Regions from separate parts of the Arthrobacter sp. KUASC02 genome, predicted to be linked through region 3. Evidence: riboswitches for the same ligand, from Rfam matches in the RefSeq annotation. Region 3 holds a riboswitch; each other region holds the start of a gene.
What was found. Region 3 has a riboswitch for thiamine pyrophosphate ahead of thiC (phosphomethylpyrimidine synthase ThiC). Riboswitches for the same ligand answer to the same signal wherever they lie in the genome.

Region 1 (6,635 bases), 360 kb from region 3:
TGTCCAGGCGGTCATGCGGGCCTATTACCGCTTTATTGCCAGTGACGACCAGGCACACCGCCTGGTCTTCGAATCAGACCTGATTAATGACAGCGACGTCAGCTCCAGGCTCGAAACATTCAACAAGGCTTTTGCCGATGCCATCGCGCGGGTCATCGCCGAGGACACCAAGCTCCCCATGCTGGAGGCCCAGCTGCTGGGGCGCGGACTCGCCGGAATGGCGCAGGTCAGCGCGCGTTACTGGCTCGAAACCGACGGAAACCTGGACCTCGATGTGGCCAGCGACCTGATCTATCGTTTAGCTTGGCGCGGAATCTCCCGCTTTCCCAAGGAAACCTAGACTACAAATAGAGAACACCTTTAGAACTTTGATTGGCTGGGAGGCCTCGCTGTGGAAGTAAAGATCGGCATTCAGAACATCGGCCGTGAAATTGTGCTGGAATCGGCTCAGGATGCTGACGCTGTCGCAAAGCTCGTCGAGGAAGCCATCGCCAAGGGCTCCGAGCTTCGCCTGGCTGACGAAAAAGGCCGTGTGGTCATCGTTCCCGCCAACGTCCTGGGCTACGTCGAAATCGGGGCAGAAGAAGCCCGCCGCGTCGGTTTCGGCCAGCTCTAGGCCCCCGCTTAGCCCAACCCGCCCAGCAGCAAGGAGTTCGCCGAAAATGCTTTCCCTGGTCATCGTGGCCCTGGTCACCGCTGCCGCAGGCTTTGTCGTCTGGGCCAACGACCGGCGCCACGCGAAGTACGGCATCGCCATGCCGCCGGGCGTCTCCGTCGCCGTGGGGATGCTGAGCTGGATCATCTTCATGGCAGCGGGGCTTGGCTACCAGCCCGGCCTGACGTGGATTCCTTGGGTTCTGCCCATGGTCCTGGGCACCGGGGCGGCACTCGCCGCCGCGGTGTACCTGGGCCGCAAGCGCACCCTGCATGACACGAGGCAGCTGACGGCCGCCCTCAGGCTCTAGCCGGAGCTACAGATCCGGTTCGTGCCCTTCCTCGGTGCAGAGGCACAGCCGGTTTCCCTGAGCATCCGTGACCACCACCCGGTTGGGTGCGTGGTCATGGTTCATTAAGGCCCCTGTGGCGGCTGTTTTCTCCAGTGCCGGGCCGGATTCCGCCTTGCTGCGGTGGACGTCCAGGTGGAAGCGGTTCTCGTTCGGGGCGGGCGTTTGCTGGAACCAGACTCCGGGGCCGCGGCCGTAGGGGTCAACCAGGTCGCCGTACCGGCCTTTCCGGTAGCCAAGGGCAGTCCGCCACACCTCGGAAATCTCGTCCGGGTTTGCCGTGTCGATGGCGATCTCCACCGTCCGGTACAGGCCGGGTTCCGCGGCCGCCGACGCCGCAGCGGCCGCCAGGCTCACGGCCGCCGCTGCGGCGACGTCACGCTCCGTCACCTCCGTGCCGGCGTCGTGCGAGGTGAAGCGGATGAACACCCTGTTGTAGCGCCAGTCCAGGTCCGGGTGGTGGTTTTGTTCCTCAGCAAGGCGCCCGACGGCGGCAATCAGCTCGAGCGCTCCGGCCGCCGTCGGCGTCTTGAAAACGGTCACCAGGCCGCCCAGCCGGTACCTCCAGTCGGGCAGGTCCGCCAGGGCGGCGTCGATCCGGGCTCGGGTCAGAACATCTTCCTTGCCGGTCACCGCTGGCTCCTTGCATGGTTCGGACTGCTACAGGAACTCCGCCCGGCCTTCCATGGCGGACGAGGCAAGGGCGTGTTCGCGGCGCGGAATCCGGCCGGCCGCCTTCGCCAGCCTACCGGCGATGACAGCGTGTTTGAAGGCCTCTCCCATCATCGCCGGGTTCTGCGCCCGGGTCACTGCCGTCGCCAGCAGCACGGCGTCGCAGCCCAGCTCCATGGCCAGGGCCGCGTCGGACGCCGTACCGATGCCGGCGTCCAGCACCACGGGAACGGATGCCCTGGAAACGATGAGTTCGATGTTGTGCGGGTTCAGGATGCCCAGGCCGGTGCCGATGGGCGCCCCGAGCGGCATGACGGCTGTGGCTCCGAGGTTCTCCAGCCGCAGGGCCAGCACGGGATCGTCATTCGTGTAGGCGAACACCTTGAACCCGCGGTTGACCAGTTGTTCGGTGGCGTCCACCAGCTCAACGGCGTCCGGCAGGAGGGTGTGTTCGTCGGCAATCACTTCTAGCTTCACCCAGTCCGTTTCCAGGGCTTCCCGCGCCAGTTCCGCCGTCATGACGGCGTCGCGTGCCGTGAAGCAGCCCGCCGTATTGGGCAGCACCCTGATGTTGTGGTCCACCAGGAGCTGGAACAGCGAACCCGTTTCCGCCGGGGAGTAGCGGCGCATGGCCACGGTGGTCAGCTCCGTGCCCGACGCGATTAGAGCCGCCCCCAGGCCGTCCAGGCTGGGCGCGCCGCCGGTGCCCATGATCAGCCGTGATCCCAGGTGGACACCGTCCACGATGAAGGGGTCCGCCGTGTGCTGTGCGGTCCCTGCCGCGCCGGCAACCGTAGTTCCTGCCATGATGCTCAACCTCCCTGTACTGCGGTAACGAGTTCGACGTCGTCGCCCTCGGCGAGCGCCGTGACGAACCACTGGCTGCGCGGCACCACCTCGGAGTTCCGGGCCACTGCGACGCCCAGTTTCCGACCGTCGGCGGCCTGCCCGCTGGGGGCGAGGTTCCTGCCCGTGACCTGGCTGATGAGGGTGGTGACGGACGCGCCGTCCTCCACCGCATGGACGGTGCCGTTCAGAGTGATGTTCATGCTGTTTCCTTGTTCGGGTCAATTGTGACGATGTTCAGTGGCGCTGCCGGCGTTCCCGGCGTCGGCGCGGGGACGGAAAACCGGTCGGGCCGGAAGGGCGCCCAGCGGGGATCGGCGTTGCCGTCCATGAGCTGCCTGCAGATGGACCCCGCCGCAGGAGTGAGCAGGACACCGTGCCGGAAGAACCCGGTGGCAATGATCAACCCCTCGACGTCGCCGCCGGTTCCCGCGGCGGCTACGCGCCCCAGCAGGGGCGCGTTGTCCGGTGTTCCCGGACGGGCCCGCGCCGTGGCTTCCAGGAGTTCCAGTTCGGCGACGGCCGGAACCAGCACCTGCGCGTCACGGAGCAGCTGGTAGACGCCGCCGGCGGAAACAGCTGAACGGGCCGGCGTTGCGTGTTCGGTTCCAAGGCCGGCAGCCTCTGCCCCCGGGAGGGCGTCTTCACGCTGGGTGGCCCCGATCACCACGGTTCCGTCCTGCCGGGGCACGATGTAGACGGGAACCCCATGGACCATGCCGCGGACGGTGGATGTCAGCAGCGGCCGCAGGTAGGCGGGGACCCGCAGGCGCAGGATGTCGCCGTACACCGGGCGGAGGGGCAGCTTCAGTCCCGCGGGCAACCCGTTGAGGGCCGCAGACTCCAGCCCGTTGGCAATGATCGTCTCCCCGGCATGCACCGCACCTCCCCCGGCCAGGGTGATGCCGCTGACCCGCCCGTCCGCCCACAGCAGGCCGTCCGCCCGCCGGCGCACGGCGGAACCTGCCAGCGACTCGGCGATCAGGGCGAGGAGCTTGCGGGGATCCACCTGGTGGTCCGCCGGGATGTCGAAGGCACAGGAGATTCCGGGGCTCAGCAACGGTTCCCGTGCCCGCGCCTCCCTGACTGTCAGCGGTTCCACCGTGAGGCCGCTCGACAGCTGGACGCCGCGCAGGTCGGCGAGCGCCCGGCGGTCGGCGGCGTCGACACCCACGGCGAGGGTCGACGTCGTGAGGTAGCCGGTGTCCGGGCCGCCGCTGCCGGATTCTCCGGGTTTCCCCCCGGGTTGAAGGCTCGCGGCAAAGCCGGGCCACAGCGCGGAGGAGTGAAGCATGAGCTCCAGGAGGTCCTCCTCCTGGTAGTGGAGTTCGCTGACCGGTGCCAGCATGCCGGCGGCGGCCCAGCTCGCTCCGGTGCCGGGCGCGTCATCGATGAGCACCACGGACCGGCCCGACTGCCGGGCCTCCCAGGCGATGCCGTGGCCGATGATTCCACCGCCAACCACGGCGACGTCGGCGCTGATGTCGCGGCTGCGCGCGGCGGGGCTGCCCGTTGGGGATTGCGGGGTCATTGTCATCCTTCCCTACGCCGGTACTAACCGGATCAGGTCAAGCGGTCGGCTCTGACGCCCTCTCAGCCCTGCAGCTTTGTGACAGCTGCTGCGGGCTCCCGCGGTACTCCCCCAGTTTAGGGGAACTAGGCTGGTGCCATGACCGAGCAAGCTCTCCTCACTGACGCCCGCCTGTACCTTTGCACCGACGCCCGCACGGATCGCGGCGACTTCGAAGACTTCGTGGATGCCGCCTACGCCGGCGGCGTCGACATCATCCAGCTCCGCGACAAGAACCTGGAGGCAGCCGAAGAACTCGAGCTTCTTGATGTGCTGCAGTCCGTTGCGCGCCGCCACAGACGCCTCTGGTCGGTCAACGACCGCGCGGATGTCGCCTCGCTCTCCGGCGCACCGGTGCTGCACATCGGGCAGAAGGATCTTCCGCTGGCGGCTGCCCGGAAGTTCCTCGGCAACGACGCCGTGATCGGCCTGTCAACGCACGGCACCGAACAGATCGACGCCGCGGTGGCCGCCTCCCGCGGTACCGGCGGGCTGGACTACTTCTGCGTGGGGCCGGTCTGGGCCACGCCCACGAAGCCGGGCCGGGCCGCCGTCGGCCTCGACCTGGTCCGCTACGCGGCCGGGGCCAGCGGCAACGAAACAGCAGGCGGGACCACGGTCCCGTGGTTCGCCATCGGCGGCGTTGACCTGGGCAACGTCGAGCAGGTGGTGGCTGCAGGGGCGCAGCGGATCGTGGTGGTCCGCGCCATCACCGAGGCTGACGACCCCGCCGCAGCCGCGCGGTCACTGCTCGAAGCGCTCGACGCCGGCGCATCCTGACTACCCGGTCAGTCCGAGCTGCGTCATCCGCTTGGAGTGGTTTTCCGCCAGCCCGGCAATCAGGCCGCTGACCAGCTCCTTCGCCGCGGCGGTGTCCTCCCCGCCGATCAGGTTTCCGAGGAACGCGTGCTCGTAGCTGACGCGCTGCGCCTGGGTCAGGGCTTCGCCCAGCAGCCGCCTGCCCCACAGCGCCAGCCTGGAGGCGAGCCTGGGATCATCGGCGAGGGCGCCCTTGAGCCGGTCGCGGAGAACCTCCGTCGTTTCATCGGAGGCCTGGATCTGTTCGATGAGCTCCCGTGTTTCGGCGTCGACGTAGTGTGAGATGGCCCGGTAGAAGTCGGCGGAGACCGTGTCGATGACATAGGCCTTCATCAGTGATTCGAACCAGTCGGCCGGGCGTGTCCGCGAGTGGAAATAGTCCACTGCCGGCTGGAACGGCAACATGGCGTCCTCGGCGTCGATCCCCCTGGCCTCGAGCCTGGCGCTCACCAGTTCGTAGTGCCGGAACTCCACTACGGCGATCCTGCCGAGCACGGCACGGTCGTGGAGGGTGGGTGAATAGCGCGCGTCGGCGGCAAAACGCTCAAAGGCCGACAGCTCGCCGTAGGCCATCATTCCGAACAGGTCTGTGACGAAGCGGTTGTAGCGAGCAGTGTCAGCCGGGGTTGAGCTCATCGTCCAAGACTAATGGCGGAAATGGAGCTAACCTGACTTTCGTGTCCCATCATCGCCTGACTCCAAGTGTCCACGAACAGACCAACCGGCTGGCCGACGCGCTGAACGCGCTCCGCACGGAGTTGGAACTGCCGGGGCCTTTCCCTGACGATGTCCTGCAGGATGCGCTGGCGGCCATTGCGGAACACAAAATGCCGGACCTGGACCTTACGGATGTGGGCTTTGTGACCATAGATCCGGCGTCGTCCACGGACCTGGACCAGGCCCTGTTCATCGAGCGGTCCGGCGACGGATACAAGGTGTTCTACGCCATCGCCGATGTGCCGTCCTTTGTGGCACCGGGCGGGGCGCTGGATGCCGAAACCCGCCGCCGGGGGCAGACGTTCTACGCCCCGGACGGGCGGATTCCGCTGCACCCGGAAGTCATCAGCGAAGAGGCAGGCAGCCTGCTGGCCGGCCAGTTGTGCTCCGCTTTCGTCTGGGAGTTCGACCTGGACGAAGCAGCCCGTGTGCAGTCGGTGCTGGTGCGCCGCGCCAAAATCCGGAGCCGTGCCAAGCTCAGCTACAAGGGTGTCCAGGCCGAACTCGACGCCGGCACTGCCGCCCCCGTCCTGCAACTGCTCAAGGAAGTAGGGCTCAAGCGGGTGGAACTGGAGAGGCTGCGGGGCGGAGCCAGCCTGAACATGCCGGAACAGGACATCGAACAGCTGCCCGACGGCGGCTACCGCATTGTGGCTGCCCCGTCCCTTCCGGTGGAGGACTGGAACGCCCAGATCTCCCTCATGACCGGCATGGCCGCGGCGGACCTCATGCTCGAAGGCAAAGTGGGCATCCTGCGGACCATGCCGTCCCCCGATGAACGCTCGCTCCTGCACTTCAAGCGGCAGACCAACGCGCTCGGAAAGCCCTGGGACGGCCGGGCCAGCTACGGGGAATACCTGCGCTCCCTTGATCCCACCGACCCCCGGCAGCTGGCCATCCTGCACTCCGCCGGCATGTTGTTCCGGGGTGCCGGCTATACGCCCTTCGACGGCACCGTGCCGAAGGACGCCATCCAGTCCGCAATCGGAGCTGCCTACGCGCACACC
Region 2 (6,635 bases), 100 kb from region 3:
CCGGGCGCCCCGGGCCATCAGCGAGGCGCCCGTCAACAACCGCGTCACGTCTGTCAAGGGCTCCACCCGGCTTGAGGCCAAGAAGCAGCGCCGCCGCGAATCCCGCGACACCGGCCGCCGCCGCACCGTGATTACCGAGGCGGAGTTCCTGGCCCGCCGCGAATCCGTGGACCGCCAGATGATCGTCCGCCAGCGCGACGACAGAATCCAGATCGGCGTCCTGGAAGACGGCGTCCTGGCCGAGCACTTCGTTTCCAAGACCCAGCAGGACTCCCTGATCGGCAACGTGTACCTGGGCAAGGTCCAGAACGTCCTGCCCTCCATGGAAGCCGCATTCGTGGATATCGGACGCGGCCGCAACGCCGTGCTGTACGCCGGCGAGGTCAACTGGGACGCCGTCAACCTTGAGGGCAAGCAGCGCCGGATCGAGAACGCGCTGAAGTCCGGGGACTCCGTATTGGTCCAGGTCACCAAGGACCCGGTCGGCCACAAGGGCGCCCGCCTGACGAGCCAGATCTCCCTGCCCGGCCGCTACCTCGTCTACGTTCCCGGCGGTTCCATGACCGGGATCTCCCGCAAGCTGCCCGACGTCGAGCGCAACCGGCTCAAGCGGATCCTGAAGGACCGCCTCCCCGAAGATGCCGGCGTTATTGTCCGCACGGCCGCCGAGGGGGCGTCCGAGGAAGAGCTGACGCACGACATCAACCGCCTGCGCGCCCAGTGGGAAGGCATCGAAGGCCAGGCCACGTCCACCAAGATCCTTGCGCCGGAGCTGCTCTACGGCGAACCGGACCTCACCATCAAGGTGGTCCGCGACGTCTTCAACGAGGACTTCTCCAAGCTGATCGTTTCCGGCGAGGAAGCCTGGGACACCATCGAGGCGTACGTCACGTACGTGGCGCCGGACCTGGTGGGCCGGCTCGAAAAGTGGACCAAGGACACGGACATCTTCGCGGCCTGGCGGATCGACGAGCAGATCCACAAGGCCTTGGACCGCAAGGTCTTCCTGCCTTCCGGCGGCTCCCTGGTGATCGACCGCACCGAAGCCATGACCGTGGTTGACGTCAACACCGGCAAGTTCACCGGCAGCGGCGGCAACCTTGAGGAAACCGTCACCAAGAACAACCTGGAAGCGGCCGAGGAAGTGGTGCGCCAGCTGCGGCTCCGCGACATCGGCGGCATTATCGTCATTGACTTCATCGACATGGTGCTCGAATCCAACCGCGACCTTGTGCTTCGCCGCATGGTCGAGTGCCTCGGACGCGACCGGACCAAGCACCAGGTTGCCGAAGTCACCTCGCTGGGCCTCGTGCAGATGACCCGCAAGCGCATGGGCACCGGTCTCCTGGAAGTCTTCGGCGAGCAGTGCGAGGCATGCGCCGGCCGCGGCATCGTCACCCACGACGAGCCCGTGGAACACCGCCGCGCCAACGTTGTGGCCGCCGAACACCACGTGCCGCGGACGGAAACCCAGCAGCCACCCCGTACGGAGCGCAAGAGCCGCCGACGCGGCAAGGGCGGCCAGCCGTCTTCCGAGGCTGCTCCGCTGACGCCGGCTCCTGTGCACCACGAGCCCACCGACGCCGAGCGCCATGCCAAGGCTGAAGCGACCCGCGTGGCGCTGGCCAACATCGCAGCGGCAGCGCATGCTGCCCACCTCCACGATGCCGAGGCCGGCCATGCAGCCCCCGCGGCCGCGGCCGCCGCAGCACAGGCAGTAGGCCAGGCACTGGCAGCCCAGGCACAGGGCGCCCAGTCCCCGGCCGGGCAGGCAGGAGCGCCGGCGCGGCCGGCTCCGACGCAGGCCACCCCGTCTGCACCCGCTGCGGCCCGGCCCGCGAAGGTGTCGGAAACCGAAGTGGCTGCTGCAGGGCGGCCGGCAGCGGTCCTGACCTTTGGCGGCGAAAAGGTGGCACTGCCGTTCGTAGAGCACGCCGGAGAAGCCCCTGCCTCCGGACCGGCACTGACCCTTGACCGCCTGGCCGAAGCTTTCGCCCACCTTGGTGAGCCTGCCGCGGCAGAGGCTCCGGCATCACCGGTTGAACCGCAGGCACCGGCAGCGCAGGCGCCGGCGGCCCAGGCTGTTGAAGCCGACTACACCGACCACACCGCGGTGCAGGGCCGGGCCCGCCGTCCCCGCCGCAACCGAAGCGCGAGCCGTGCCCAGGGCGCAGCGAACGAGACGTCCGTGGAACACCACGAGACTGCCCCGGTTGCCGCATCAGGGCACACGCACGAAGCCAAGGCACCTGAGCCGGCGAAGAAGGATGCGCCCGCCAAGGCGCCGGCCAACGAGCCGATCATCCTTGGCGTGGGGGTCCCGGCCTCGGAACTCTGAGCCAACGAGCTTTGATCAGGCCAGGCTTTCGTTCAGCCAGCTGACACCGCGGGTGCGGCCCGGGACAGGCGTAGCAATACGCGTGTTTCGGGCCGTGCCCGCGAGTTCGTTGCGGGGAAAAGCTAGGCTAGGGGACTGACACGGGGTGCCGCGCACAGGGCCGGCTGAGATCCAGACCCGTTGAACCTGTCCGGTTAGCACCGGCGAAGGGATGTCTCCTTTGGCTTCATCATTCCTGCCCACTCCTGCCACGCCCGTAGCGCCTGCACCGGGAGGCGGCCCGCTGCGCAGCACGCCGCGGGTGCTGGCCATCGCCGGTTCCGATCCGTCCGGCGGGGCGGGAATCCAGGCGGACCTCAAAAGCATTGCCGCCAACGGGGGATACGGCATGGCTGCCATCACCGCCCTGACGGCACAGAACACCCACGGTGTCCGGGCGGTCCACGTTCCGCCGGCCGGCTTCCTGACTGCGCAGCTAGAGGCCATTAGCGACGACATCAGCATCGACGCCGTGAAAATCGGCATGCTGGGCGACTCTGCGGTGATTGCCGCCGTCCGTAGCTGGCTGGAGAAAGCCCGTCCCGCCGTCGTGGTTCTTGACCCCGTGATGGTCGCCACCAGCGGGGACCGGCTCCTGCAGGAGGCTGCCGAGGCCGAGCTGCGCGAACTGCTGCCGCTGGCCGACCTCATCACGCCGAACCTGGCAGAACTGGCGATGCTGCTCAACGAGCCACTGGCGGACAACTGGGAAGCGGCACTCGGCCAGGGCAAGCGCCTCGCCGCGCAGGCGGGCACCACGGTGCTGGTCAAGGGCGGACACCTCGAGGGCGGCGAATGCCCCGACGCCCTCGTCAACACTGAAGGACTGCTCGCCCAGGACGTTGTGGTGGTCCCCGGCGCGCGGATCGACACCAGGAACAGCCACGGCACCGGCTGTTCCCTGTCCTCGGCCATGGCCACCGCGCAGGCAAGGCTGGGGGATTGGGAGGCATCCCTGCGGGCAGTGAAGCCATGGCTGCAGGGAGCGCTCAGGGAAGCCGGAGCGCTGGAGGTGGGAACGGGCAACGGCCCGGTGCACCATTTCCACCATCTGGCGCCGAAGGGCCAGGATGCGCTGGCCGCAGGGGAGTTCGCCGCGGCGCTCCGGCAGGACGCCGGAGCGGACCTGGATGACATCTACGGGCTGGACTTCATCCGCGGCCTCGCCGACGGCTCCCTTACCGAGCAGCACTTTGCGTATTACCTTGCCCAGGATGCCATCTACCTGAACGGCTATTCCAGGGTTCTGTCCCGTGCCGCCGCCATTGCCCCCACCGAGGCCGAACAGCTCTTCTGGGCCCGCTCGGCGCAACAATGCCTGGAAGTGGAGTCCGAACTGCACAGGACGTGGCTCAGCACCCGGAACGTGGACGCCGCCCTGGGACCGGTCACCAAGTCCTACGTGGACCACCTGCTGGCCTCATCTGTTTCCGGAAGCTATGGAGTGCTCGTGGCCGCGGTGCTGCCGTGCTTCTGGCTTTACGCCGAGGTGGGTGCCACCTTGCACGGTCAGTTCGAGGCGGCCGGGTCGCCGTCGGGCCATCCCTACGCCGACTGGCTCCGCACGTACGCCGACGAGGAATTCGCCGCCGCCACCAGGGAGGCAGTGCGTATCACCGACGACGCCGCACAGGCTGCCTCTGCAGCAGAACGGCAGGCCATGCGCCTGGCCTTCCGGCAGTCGTGCCGCTACGAGGTGGACTTTTTCGACGCGCCGCGCGTGCATGCTGCACCGCAAAGTGTTCCGGAGCCGGTAAGGTAATGGGGCACGGTTCCGGAAGTCGTTGCAGCGGCAGTCTGTATTGCACAGAGTGGCGCCTATCACGTACTACCGTCGGAGCCAGCCTCATTTGCGGCCGAAGGCAAAATTAGCGTAGTCTAGATCTTCGGTGCTTACGCCAACACTTGGGTTATGACCCCGGAACAGTCTGTTTGGAATGACAAGCGGAATGGTTCGTGGGATAACTCATGGGTTCCCCCGGGGAATCCACCGGCGTTGAGGCACAGCGTGAGCCAGGCCAAACAATTGGACCCAGGTTCCGCACGCAAATCTAGTAATAAACGTCGAGAGAAGTGAGTTCCCCAGTGGTGTACGCGATTGTCCGCGCAGGCGGCCGCCAAGAGAAGGTTTCCGTTGGAGACTTCGTTACCCTGAACCGCGTCCCCGGTGGAGCCGGCAGCACCATTGAGTTGCCCGCACTGCTCCTGGTAGACGGTGACAAAGTCACGTCTGCCGCTGCGGACCTGGCCAAGGTAACGGTTACGGCTGAGATCCTCCAGGACCTTCGTGGTCCGAAGATCGTCATCCAGAAGTTCAAGAACAAGACCGGGTACAAGAAGCGCCAGGGTCACCGTCAGGAACTGACCAAGGTCAAGATCACCGGTATCAAGTAACCTTCCGTTACTTTTCAGGTTTTCAGCAGATTCCCCAGAATTTTTAAGGCAGGCATTTCAAATGGCACATAAAAAAGGCGCGAGCTCCACTCGCAACGGTCGTGACTCCAACGCCCAGTACCTCGGCGTCAAGCGCTTCGGCGGCCAGGTAGTTTCCGCAGGCGAGATCATCGTCCGCCAGCGTGGCACCCACTTCCACCCGGGCGCCGGCGTTGGCCGTGGCGGCGACGACACCCTGTTCGCCCTGACCCCCGGCGCTGTCGAATTCGGCACCCGCCGCGGCCGTCGAGTCGTGAACATCGTTGCTGCTGCAGCTGCAGAGTAACAACAAGATCTAAACCGGTGGAGCGGGCCATGATGGCCCGCTCCACTGTTCTTTTAACCGCATTACAATCAATTTGGGCGTCCAAGACGGTCAGGTTAAGCACAGAGGAGATTCACGTGGCGAGCTTTGTAGACCGGGTAGTACTGCACGTATCCGGCGGTACCGGCGGTCACGGCTGTGTCTCCGTCCACCGCGAGAAGTTCAAGCCCCTGGGCGGTCCGGACGGCGGCAACGGCGGCGACGGCGGCGATGTCATCCTGCGCGTTGACCCCCAGACCACCACGCTGCTGGACTACCACCACGCGCCGCACCGCCACGCCACCAACGGCGGACCCGGCATGGGCGACTGGCGCGGCGGCAAGAACGGCGAAACCCTGATCCTTCCCGTTCCGGAAGGCACCGTCGTCAAGACCAAGGACGGTCGCGTGCTGGCCGACCTCGTCGGCGAAGGCACCGAGTTCATCGCTGCCGCCGGCGGCCCCGGCGGGCTCGGCAACGCCGCACTTTCCTCGCAGAAGCGCCGCGCCCCGGGCTTCGCGCTGCTCGGCATCGAAGGCGAATCCAGCGACATCGTCCTGGAACTGAAGTCCATTGCGGACATCGCCCTGGTGGGCTTCCCGTCCGCCGGCAAGTCCAGCCTGATTGCCGCCATGTCCGCGGCACGCCCGAAAATTGCCGACTACCCCTTCACCACGCTGATCCCCAACCTGGGCGTCGTCCAGGCCGGCGACGTGCGCTTCACCATTGCAGACGTCCCCGGCCTCATCGAGGGAGCCAGCGAGGGCAAGGGCCTGGGCCACCACTTCCTGCGGCACGTGGAACGCTGCGCCGCGCTGGTTCACGTCCTGGACTGCGGAACGCTCGAGGCTGACCGCGATCCGCTGTCCGACCTCGCCATCATCGAAGCCGAGCTCGAAAAGTACGCGGTTGACATGAGCTACGCCGGCAGCGACGGCGAAGTTGTCCCGCTCAACCACCGGCCGCGCCTTGTGGCCCTGAACAAGGTGGACCTGCCGGACGGCAAGGACATGGCCGAATTCGTCCGGCCCGAGCTTGAGTCCCGCGGCTACCGCGTGTTCGAAATCTCCGCCACGAGCCATGAAGGCCTGCGCCAGCTTGGCTTCGCCATGGCGGAGATCGTCAAGGCCGCCCGGGACGCTGTGGCCGCCACGCCGCCCAAGGTCCACGCCCCGGTGCTGCGCCCCCGCGCAGTCAACGAGTCCGGCTTCAAGATCCGCCGCGAGGAAAAGAACCTCGAGCCGCTGTTCCGCGTTTTGGGCGACAAGCCCGTGCGCTGGGTCAAGCAGACCGACTTCACCAACGAGGAAGCCATCGGCTACCTCGCGGACCGCCTGGCCAAGCTGGGCGTCGAAAACGAGCTGTTCAAGCAGGGCGCGAAGCCCGGCGACACCGTTGTGATCGGTGAAGACGACGGCGTGGTCTTCGACTGGGAGCCCACCATGATGGCCGGCGCCGAGCTGCTTGCCTCGCCGCGTGGCACGGACGTCCGCTTCGCCGACATCGGCGACCGCCCCACCC
Region 3 (6,635 bases):
GCCGCCCTGTCCGTTGCGTCGGTCACCGGCAAGCCGGTCATGTTCGCCTCCACCGGCGAAGGCGTTGACGACTTTGAGCTGTTCCACCCGGACCGCATGGCGTCCCGCATCCTCGACATGGGCGATGTCCTCACCCTGATCGAGCAGGCGGAAAAGTCCTGGGACAAGGACGAAGCGGCGCGGATGGCGAAGAAGTTCGCCGACCAGGAAGACTTCACCCTCGACGACTTCCTCGCCCAGATGCAGCAGATCCGCAACATGGGCTCCATGAAGAAAATGCTCATGATGATGCCGGGCGCGCAGAACATCCGCCAGCAACTGGAGCAGTTCGACGAACGCGAAATCGACCGCGTGGAAGCGATCGTCCGTTCCATGACGCCGCACGAACGCGTGGCCCCGAAAATCATCAACGGATCACGCCGGGCCCGCATCGCCAAGGGGTCGGGCATGCATGTGTCGGACGTCAACGGCCTGCTGGAGCGGTTTGCCCAGGCGCAGAAGATGATGAAGAAGATGGCAGCCGGCGGCGGAATGCCCGGCATGCCGGGGATGCCGGGCATGGGCGGCGGCGCGGGAGGTGCCCGCAAGGGCGCCAAGAACGCGCCCAAGAAGAAGGCCAAGTCGGGAAACCCGGCCAAGGCAGCCCAGGAGCTCCGCGAGGCGGAGGCCCGGCGTGCCAACGCCGGAAAGGCACTGCCCACCGGTGCCGCCTTCGGCCAGCAGGGAGCGGATTTCGATCCGTCCCAGCTCAACCTGCCCAAGGGCTTCGACAAGTTCCTCGGCGGGAGCAAGTAAGTTACCGGCAGGGCAGTCTTCCGCGCGGGCAACGTGATTGTCGGCCGGTTCAATGTCGCCCGCCGAATTATCCGGCCATTGCCATAGGGTTGGGGCATGTTTAAGCAGCGCGTAGTGTTCGTCCACGGTTCGGGGGCCTTCGGGTCCGCCGCGTGGCCCAAGCAGCACGGCATGGCACTTGCCTATGACGCACTGTTCCTGCGCCGCTACGGCTTTGACCCGGTGGCGGAACCTCTTGAGTCGGACTTCCAGGCCGACGCCCGGATTGTGCTGGCCGCTTTGGCGGATGAAGGCCGCGGCGCTGCCGGCGGTCATGTGGTGGCCCATTCCCAGGGCGCCATCGCGGCGATGATGGCGGCTGTGGAGCGCCCGGACCTGGTGCACTCCCTCACCCTGGTGGAGCCCGCGTGCCTGTCGCTGACCGCCGAACTGCCCGCGACGGCAGCGCACCGGTCCCTGATGCAGCCCCTATTCGATGTGCGGCACCAGCTGGGCGACGACGACTTCCAGCGGGAGTTCGTCCGGCGCGCATTTTCCGTTCACAGCGACGGCCCGGCCACACCGGAAGCGCTCAACAGCGCCCGCAGGCTCCGGCTGCAGGCGCCCCCGTGGGAGGCGCCGCTGGAGATCGTCCCGGGAGTCCCTACGCTTGTGCTCACCGGCGGCTGGGAGCCGCTGTACGAGGAGATTGCCGGGTACCTGCGCGAAACCGGTGCCCTGCACCGCGTTGCAGCGGGCGGGCACCGGCCTCAGGACTCCGTGGAGGGAGACCGGTTCATCCGGTCATTTATTGCAGAGGTCAGCCGGCGTCAGCACTCACAGGCGTCTTAGCGGCGCCTTCACCCGCTGTGGCATTGCGCAGGTCCGGCTGTTCCTGGCGGGGAAGCTGCAGTTCCGGAAGGTAGACCTTGCCGCCGGCTGCCAGGAATTCGTTGCTCTTCTCCCGCATGCCTGCCGCCATCTCGGCCAGGGCGGTCTGGGCTTCGGCTGAACCGTATTCGTCCCGGATGTCCTGGCTGATGCGCATGGAGCAGAACTTGGGCCCGCACATGGAGCAGAAATGCGCAGTCTTTGCCGGTTCCGCCGGCAGCGTCTCGTCATGGAAGGCCTCAGCCGTGACAGGGTCCAGAGACAGGGCAAACTGGTCCCGCCAGCGGAATTCGAACCGGGCCTTGGACAGGGCGTCGTCACGTTCATGGGCCCCCGGGTGGCCCTTGGCGAGGTCGGCGGCGTGGGCGGCGATCTTGTAAGTGATCACACCGGTCTTCACGTCGTCCTTGTTCGGCAGCCCCAGGTGTTCCTTGGGTGTGACGTAACAGAGCATGGCCGTGCCGTAACGGGCGATTTCCGTGGCGCCGATGGCTGACGTGATGTGGTCGTAGCCGGGAGCTATGTCCGTGACCAGCGGCCCGAGCGTGTAAAAGGGTGCTCCCTTGCAGAGTTCCTGCTGGCGCTCCACGTTTTCCCTGACAAGGTGGAACGGCACATGTCCGGGGCCCTCCACCATCACCTGCACATCGAATTCCCAGGCGCGCTGCGTCAGCTCAGCCAACGTATCCAGCTCTGCGAACTGCGCGGCGTCGTTTGCGTCCGCCGTCGCGCCGGGCCGCAGCCCGTCGCCAAGCGAGAACGCAACGTCGTACTTGGCGAAGATCTCGCACAGTTCGTCGAAGTGCGTGTACAGGAAGTTTTCCTGATGGTGGGCCAGGCACCAGCCCGCCATGATGGATCCTCCGCGTGAGACGATGCCGGTGACGCGGTTGGCCGTCAGCGGTACGTAGCGCAGCAGGACTCCGGCGTGGATGGTCATGTAGTCCACACCCTGTTCGCACTGCTCGATGACGGTGTCGCGGAAAATTTCCCACGTCAGTTTGTTGGCCTCGCCGTTGACCTTCTCCAAGGCCTGGTAGATGGGCACGGTGCCGATCGGCACCGGCGAGTTGCGGATGATCCATTCCCGGGTGGTGTGGATGTCGTCTCCGGTGGACAGGTCCATCACCGTGTCTGCACCCCACTGGGTGGCCCACTGCAGCTTGTCGACCTCCTCGGCGATGGAACTGGTAACAGCCGAGTTGCCGATGTTGGCGTTGATCTTCACGAGGAAGGCCTTGCCGATGATCATCGGCTCGGACTCCGGGTGGTTGATGTTGTTGGGGATGATGGCTCGGCCCGCGGCAACTTCGCTGCGCACCAGCTCAACATCGCAGTTTTCCCGTAGCGCGACGAACTGCATTTCGGGAGTCACCACGCCCTGCCGGGCGTAGTGCATCTGGGTGACGGTGCGGCCCGCGACCGCACGGCGGGGCACCGGCTGCGCGCCCTTCCACTCCGCGGACGCAGCGCCCCGGCGCACGGCCGACTTGCCGTCGTCGAGGAGGTTCCGTTCCCTGCCGCTGTACGGCTCGGTGTCCGCCCTGGATTCAATCCACCGGGTCCTGAACGGTTCCAATCCCACCACCGGATCGCTGCCGGGCCCTGCTGTCCGGTAGACCCGGAAGGGCGGGTTGGCCGCGCCCCCCGGCGAATCCTCCAGGGCAATTTCGGTCACCGGCACCCGGATCCCGGTGGCCTCGTCGGCGATGAACGCCAGTGAATGGGACTTCAGGGACTGCGTTTCATGAGTGCCCGCCTGGCTGGCGGCGGACCCATTTTGGGCAGGGTTCAGCTGTGTTTCTGGTGTATTCACGGAATACTCACTTCCTTCGCCGGCATTACCCGGACAGGTTCGACGGTCGCAGGCCGCGTCAGCCCGATCTCAGCCCCTGCAGGGGCACCCGTGTGGTCGTAGACGAAGCTACCACAGGCCCGGGCAGCCTCCACGTCACACGAGGTTCACATCCACGACCCGGAACCGCGGTCTAGGCTGGAGGCATGCGTGGAATCATCGAATTCACCGGGACCGTGCTGACCGCCCCCGACCAGGAACGGGACGGCCTTTGGGCCCTGGACGGCAGGCTGACATTCACCCGGCCGGCCGCTCCGCCGGACGTGGTGCTGGACGGCTGGGTGCTTCCGGGCCTCGTGGACGCACATTGTCACATCGGCCTTGGACCCGACGGGGATGTGTCCGAGTCCATCGCCGAAGAGCAGGCCGTGACAGACCTTGAGGCCGGCACGCTGCTGGTCCGCGACGCCGGAGCGGTGCATGACACGCGGTGGATCCAGCAGCGTCCGGAGCTGCCGCGGATCATCCGGGCGGGACGCCACATTGCCAGGACCTGCCGCTACCTGCGCGGATTCGCCATTGAAGTCGAGCCGGACGGACTGGTCGAAGCCGTGCGGAAGCAGGCGCGCGCGGGTGACGGCTGGGTCAAGCTCGTGGGGGACTGGATCGACCGCGGCGCCGGCGACCTCGCGGCGTCGTTCCCGGCCGCCGTGGTGCGGGATGCCGTCCGCGCCGCCCACGATGAAGGTGCCCGGGTGACCGCGCACTGTTTCGCCGAAGACACGCTGGATGACATGCTCGACGCCGGCATCGACTGCATCGAACACGGCACCGGACTCCTCCCGCGGCACATACCGCGCTTCGTGGAACAGCGCGTCCCTATTGTTCCCACGCTGATCAACATTGCAACGTTCCCGGACATCGCGGCCCGGGCGGAAGCGAAGTTTCCGGTGTATGCCGCACACATGCGCGCCTTGTGGCAGCGGCGGAACGAGCGGATTGTGGAAGCCTTCGAAGCGGGTGTGCCGATCTACGCCGGGACGGATGCGGGCAGCGTCATCGGCCATGGCCGGATCGTGGACGAGATCCAGGCGCTCCACACCGCCGGCCTGCCGGCGGCGGCGGCGCTGGACGCGGCGTCGTGGGGCGCCCGGAAGTGGCTCGGAGCGGAGGGTATCGCCGAGGGTGCCAGCGCCGACGTCGTACTGTGCGAACAGGACCCCAGGATCAGTCCGGAAACGCTGCGGAACCTGGCGCACATCATTCTTCGGGGACGTCGGCTCCGCCAGGAATAAATTGAAGGTTCAAGTAATTTATTCTATGTAAGCGTCACCGGAGGACCGGCGGCAGAGTTTCGGGAGTTTGGAGTTGCCATGACCACAGAATCCAGCAGCAAGGACCTGCTGCCGGCGGATCTCGCCATGGGCACGGTGATGCTCAAGGTCGGGGACATGAAGCTGATGACGGACTATTACCAGCGCGCGCTCGGGCTGGAAGTCGTGGCTGAGCAGGACGGCGGCGTGTACCTTGGCCGGCGCGGAACGCCCCTGGTCCATCTGGCACCCGCCCCCGGGCTCAACCTTCCGGCCCGGGGTGAAGCCGGACTGTTCCACACCGCCCTGCTCTTCGAAGACAGGCCGTCGCTCGCTGCCACGGTGGCTTCGGCGGCCCGGTATGAGCCGCGGCTGTTCACCGGCAGCGCCGACCACCTCGTCAGTGAGGCCTTCTACTTCAGCGACCCCGAGGGCAACGGCATCGAGCTGTACTGGGACCGTCCCCGCAGTGACTGGTCCTGGGAGGGGACCAGCGTGGTCATGGACAGCCTTGCCCTCCCGCCGCAGCGGTTCCTGCAGGAATTCCTCACTGAGGAAGCGGTAAGCGGCCAGCGTGAGTCCCATGCCGGCGTCGGCCACGTCCATCTTCAGGTGGGCGATGTCCGGTCGGCCCATGACTTCTACGTGGGCACTCTTGGTTTCGAGAAAACCGCCGGATGGCACGGGCAGGCACTGTTCGTCTCCGCCGGCGGCTACCACCACCACATGGCAATGAATGTCTGGAACAGCCGCGGAGCGGGGCCCCGGAAGGACACCTTGGGCTTGGGCGAAGTCCTGATCGAAGTGCCGGGAACGGACGACGTCGGCGCACTCGCCGACCGTTTGCGGGTTGCCGGTGTGGCGTCGCACCACACCGGAGTGGAGCTGCGGTTCGAGGATCCGTGGCGCAACCGGATCCGCGTCGCCGTCCGCTGAGGCGTCGCTGACCTGCGCGTCCTTCTGCGTTAGGCTGATTCCGGACGTCCGGGGCAGCTGTAAAGGTGCCCGGCGGGACCATCGCAGCGCCGACGGAGTGAGGATGATTTCCATGGGTTTTACTGAAATCTTTGTTTCCACCCACGATGAGGCGCTCAAGCGCGCGGGGGCACTTGAGGGCGGCGGGCCCGCGGCTCCTGACTCGCTGCGGATTCCGGACATCAGCGATTTCGAGATTGAGCAGCTCGGCGACCTGGCCGGAGCGGCCGTGCACGCGGCCGGCGCGGACTATGAACTCGCCATGGTGGACGTGGCCAGTGATTCCCTCTTGGGCGTACCGCCGGCCATGGTCCGGGCGCTCGCGGAACTCCTCAGCTACGAGATCGAGGGCGAGGGCAACGTTCTGGAGGATGTTGCCGCCAGGTGGGCGGCCGAGGAGGACATGCCCTTCGGCTCCGAGGAGGCCCTTGGCTATGTCCAGCGGCTCGCGCAGATGGCCGGCAGCGTGGACGCCAACGCCCGGACCGGCCTGTACGTTTGGTCGGCCTGACCGGGCCGCCGGGTGTCAAGTCGAAATCCCGGCGCTGATCTGGCACAATGAACAGGTACTTGATCTGCGTGGCCCCTCTCTCCGCGTCCGGATCTTGTCCTTTTAGAACCCCCTAGTACGGCCCGCCCCACGGGTGCAGAACGCCGGGCTCGACCCCGTTTCAGAAACAGGAGTGACCACAAAAGTGGCCGTAAAGATTCGCCTTAAGCGCTTCGGCAAGATGCGCGCACCGTACTACCGCATCGTTGTCATGGACGCACGCTCCAAGCGTGACGGCCGTGCGATCGAAGAGATCGGCAAGTACCACCCCACCGAAGAGCCCTCGTACATCGAGGTTGACACGGACCGTGCCCAGTACTGGCTCGGAGTCGGCGCA

Region 1: linked by a shared signal. The riboswitch ahead of thiO (glycine oxidase ThiO) and the one ahead of thiC (phosphomethylpyrimidine synthase ThiC) in region 3 are both predicted to bind thiamine pyrophosphate.
Region 2: linked by a shared signal. The riboswitch ahead of AC6JAC_RS09960 (bifunctional hydroxymethylpyrimidine kinase/phosphomethylpyrimidine kinase) and the one ahead of thiC (phosphomethylpyrimidine synthase ThiC) in region 3 are both predicted to bind thiamine pyrophosphate.

Annotation. Positions count from the first base shown of each region.
Region 1 covers NZ_AP046053.1:1,707,116-1,713,750, reverse strand. Annotated here, with positions in the region: gene AC6JAC_RS07880 (TetR/AcrR family transcriptional regulator) at 1-340, shown strand, start outside; gene AC6JAC_RS07875 (DUF3107 domain-containing protein) at 392-616, shown strand; gene AC6JAC_RS07870 (hypothetical protein) at 663-965, shown strand; gene AC6JAC_RS07865 (4a-hydroxytetrahydrobiopterin dehydratase) at 972-1,637, opposite strand; gene AC6JAC_RS07860 (thiazole synthase) at 1,665-2,483, opposite strand; gene thiS (sulfur carrier protein ThiS) at 2,489-2,725, opposite strand; gene thiO (glycine oxidase ThiO) at 2,722-4,059, opposite strand; TPP riboswitch at 4,046-4,165, opposite strand; gene thiE (thiamine phosphate synthase) at 4,192-4,872, shown strand; gene AC6JAC_RS07840 (ferritin-like domain-containing protein) at 4,873-5,547, opposite strand; gene AC6JAC_RS07835 (RNB domain-containing ribonuclease) at 5,589-6,635, shown strand, end outside.
Region 2 covers NZ_AP046053.1:2,172,739-2,179,373, forward strand. Annotated here, with positions in the region: gene AC6JAC_RS09955 (Rne/Rng family ribonuclease) at 1-2,338, shown strand, start outside; TPP riboswitch at 2,470-2,567, shown strand; gene AC6JAC_RS09960 (bifunctional hydroxymethylpyrimidine kinase/phosphomethylpyrimidine kinase) at 2,550-4,139, shown strand; gene rplU (50S ribosomal protein L21) at 4,463-4,771, shown strand; gene rpmA (50S ribosomal protein L27) at 4,833-5,096, shown strand; gene obgE (GTPase ObgE) at 5,213-6,635, shown strand, end outside.
Region 3 covers NZ_AP046053.1:2,069,024-2,075,658, forward strand. Annotated here, with positions in the region: gene ffh (signal recognition particle protein) at 1-795, shown strand, start outside; gene AC6JAC_RS09430 (alpha/beta fold hydrolase) at 892-1,626, shown strand; gene thiC (phosphomethylpyrimidine synthase ThiC) at 1,595-3,481, opposite strand; TPP riboswitch at 3,476-3,583, opposite strand; gene AC6JAC_RS09440 (amidohydrolase family protein) at 3,667-4,755, shown strand; gene AC6JAC_RS09445 (VOC family protein) at 4,834-5,709, shown strand; gene AC6JAC_RS09450 (hypothetical protein) at 5,822-6,259, shown strand; gene rpsP (30S ribosomal protein S16) at 6,444-6,635, shown strand, end outside.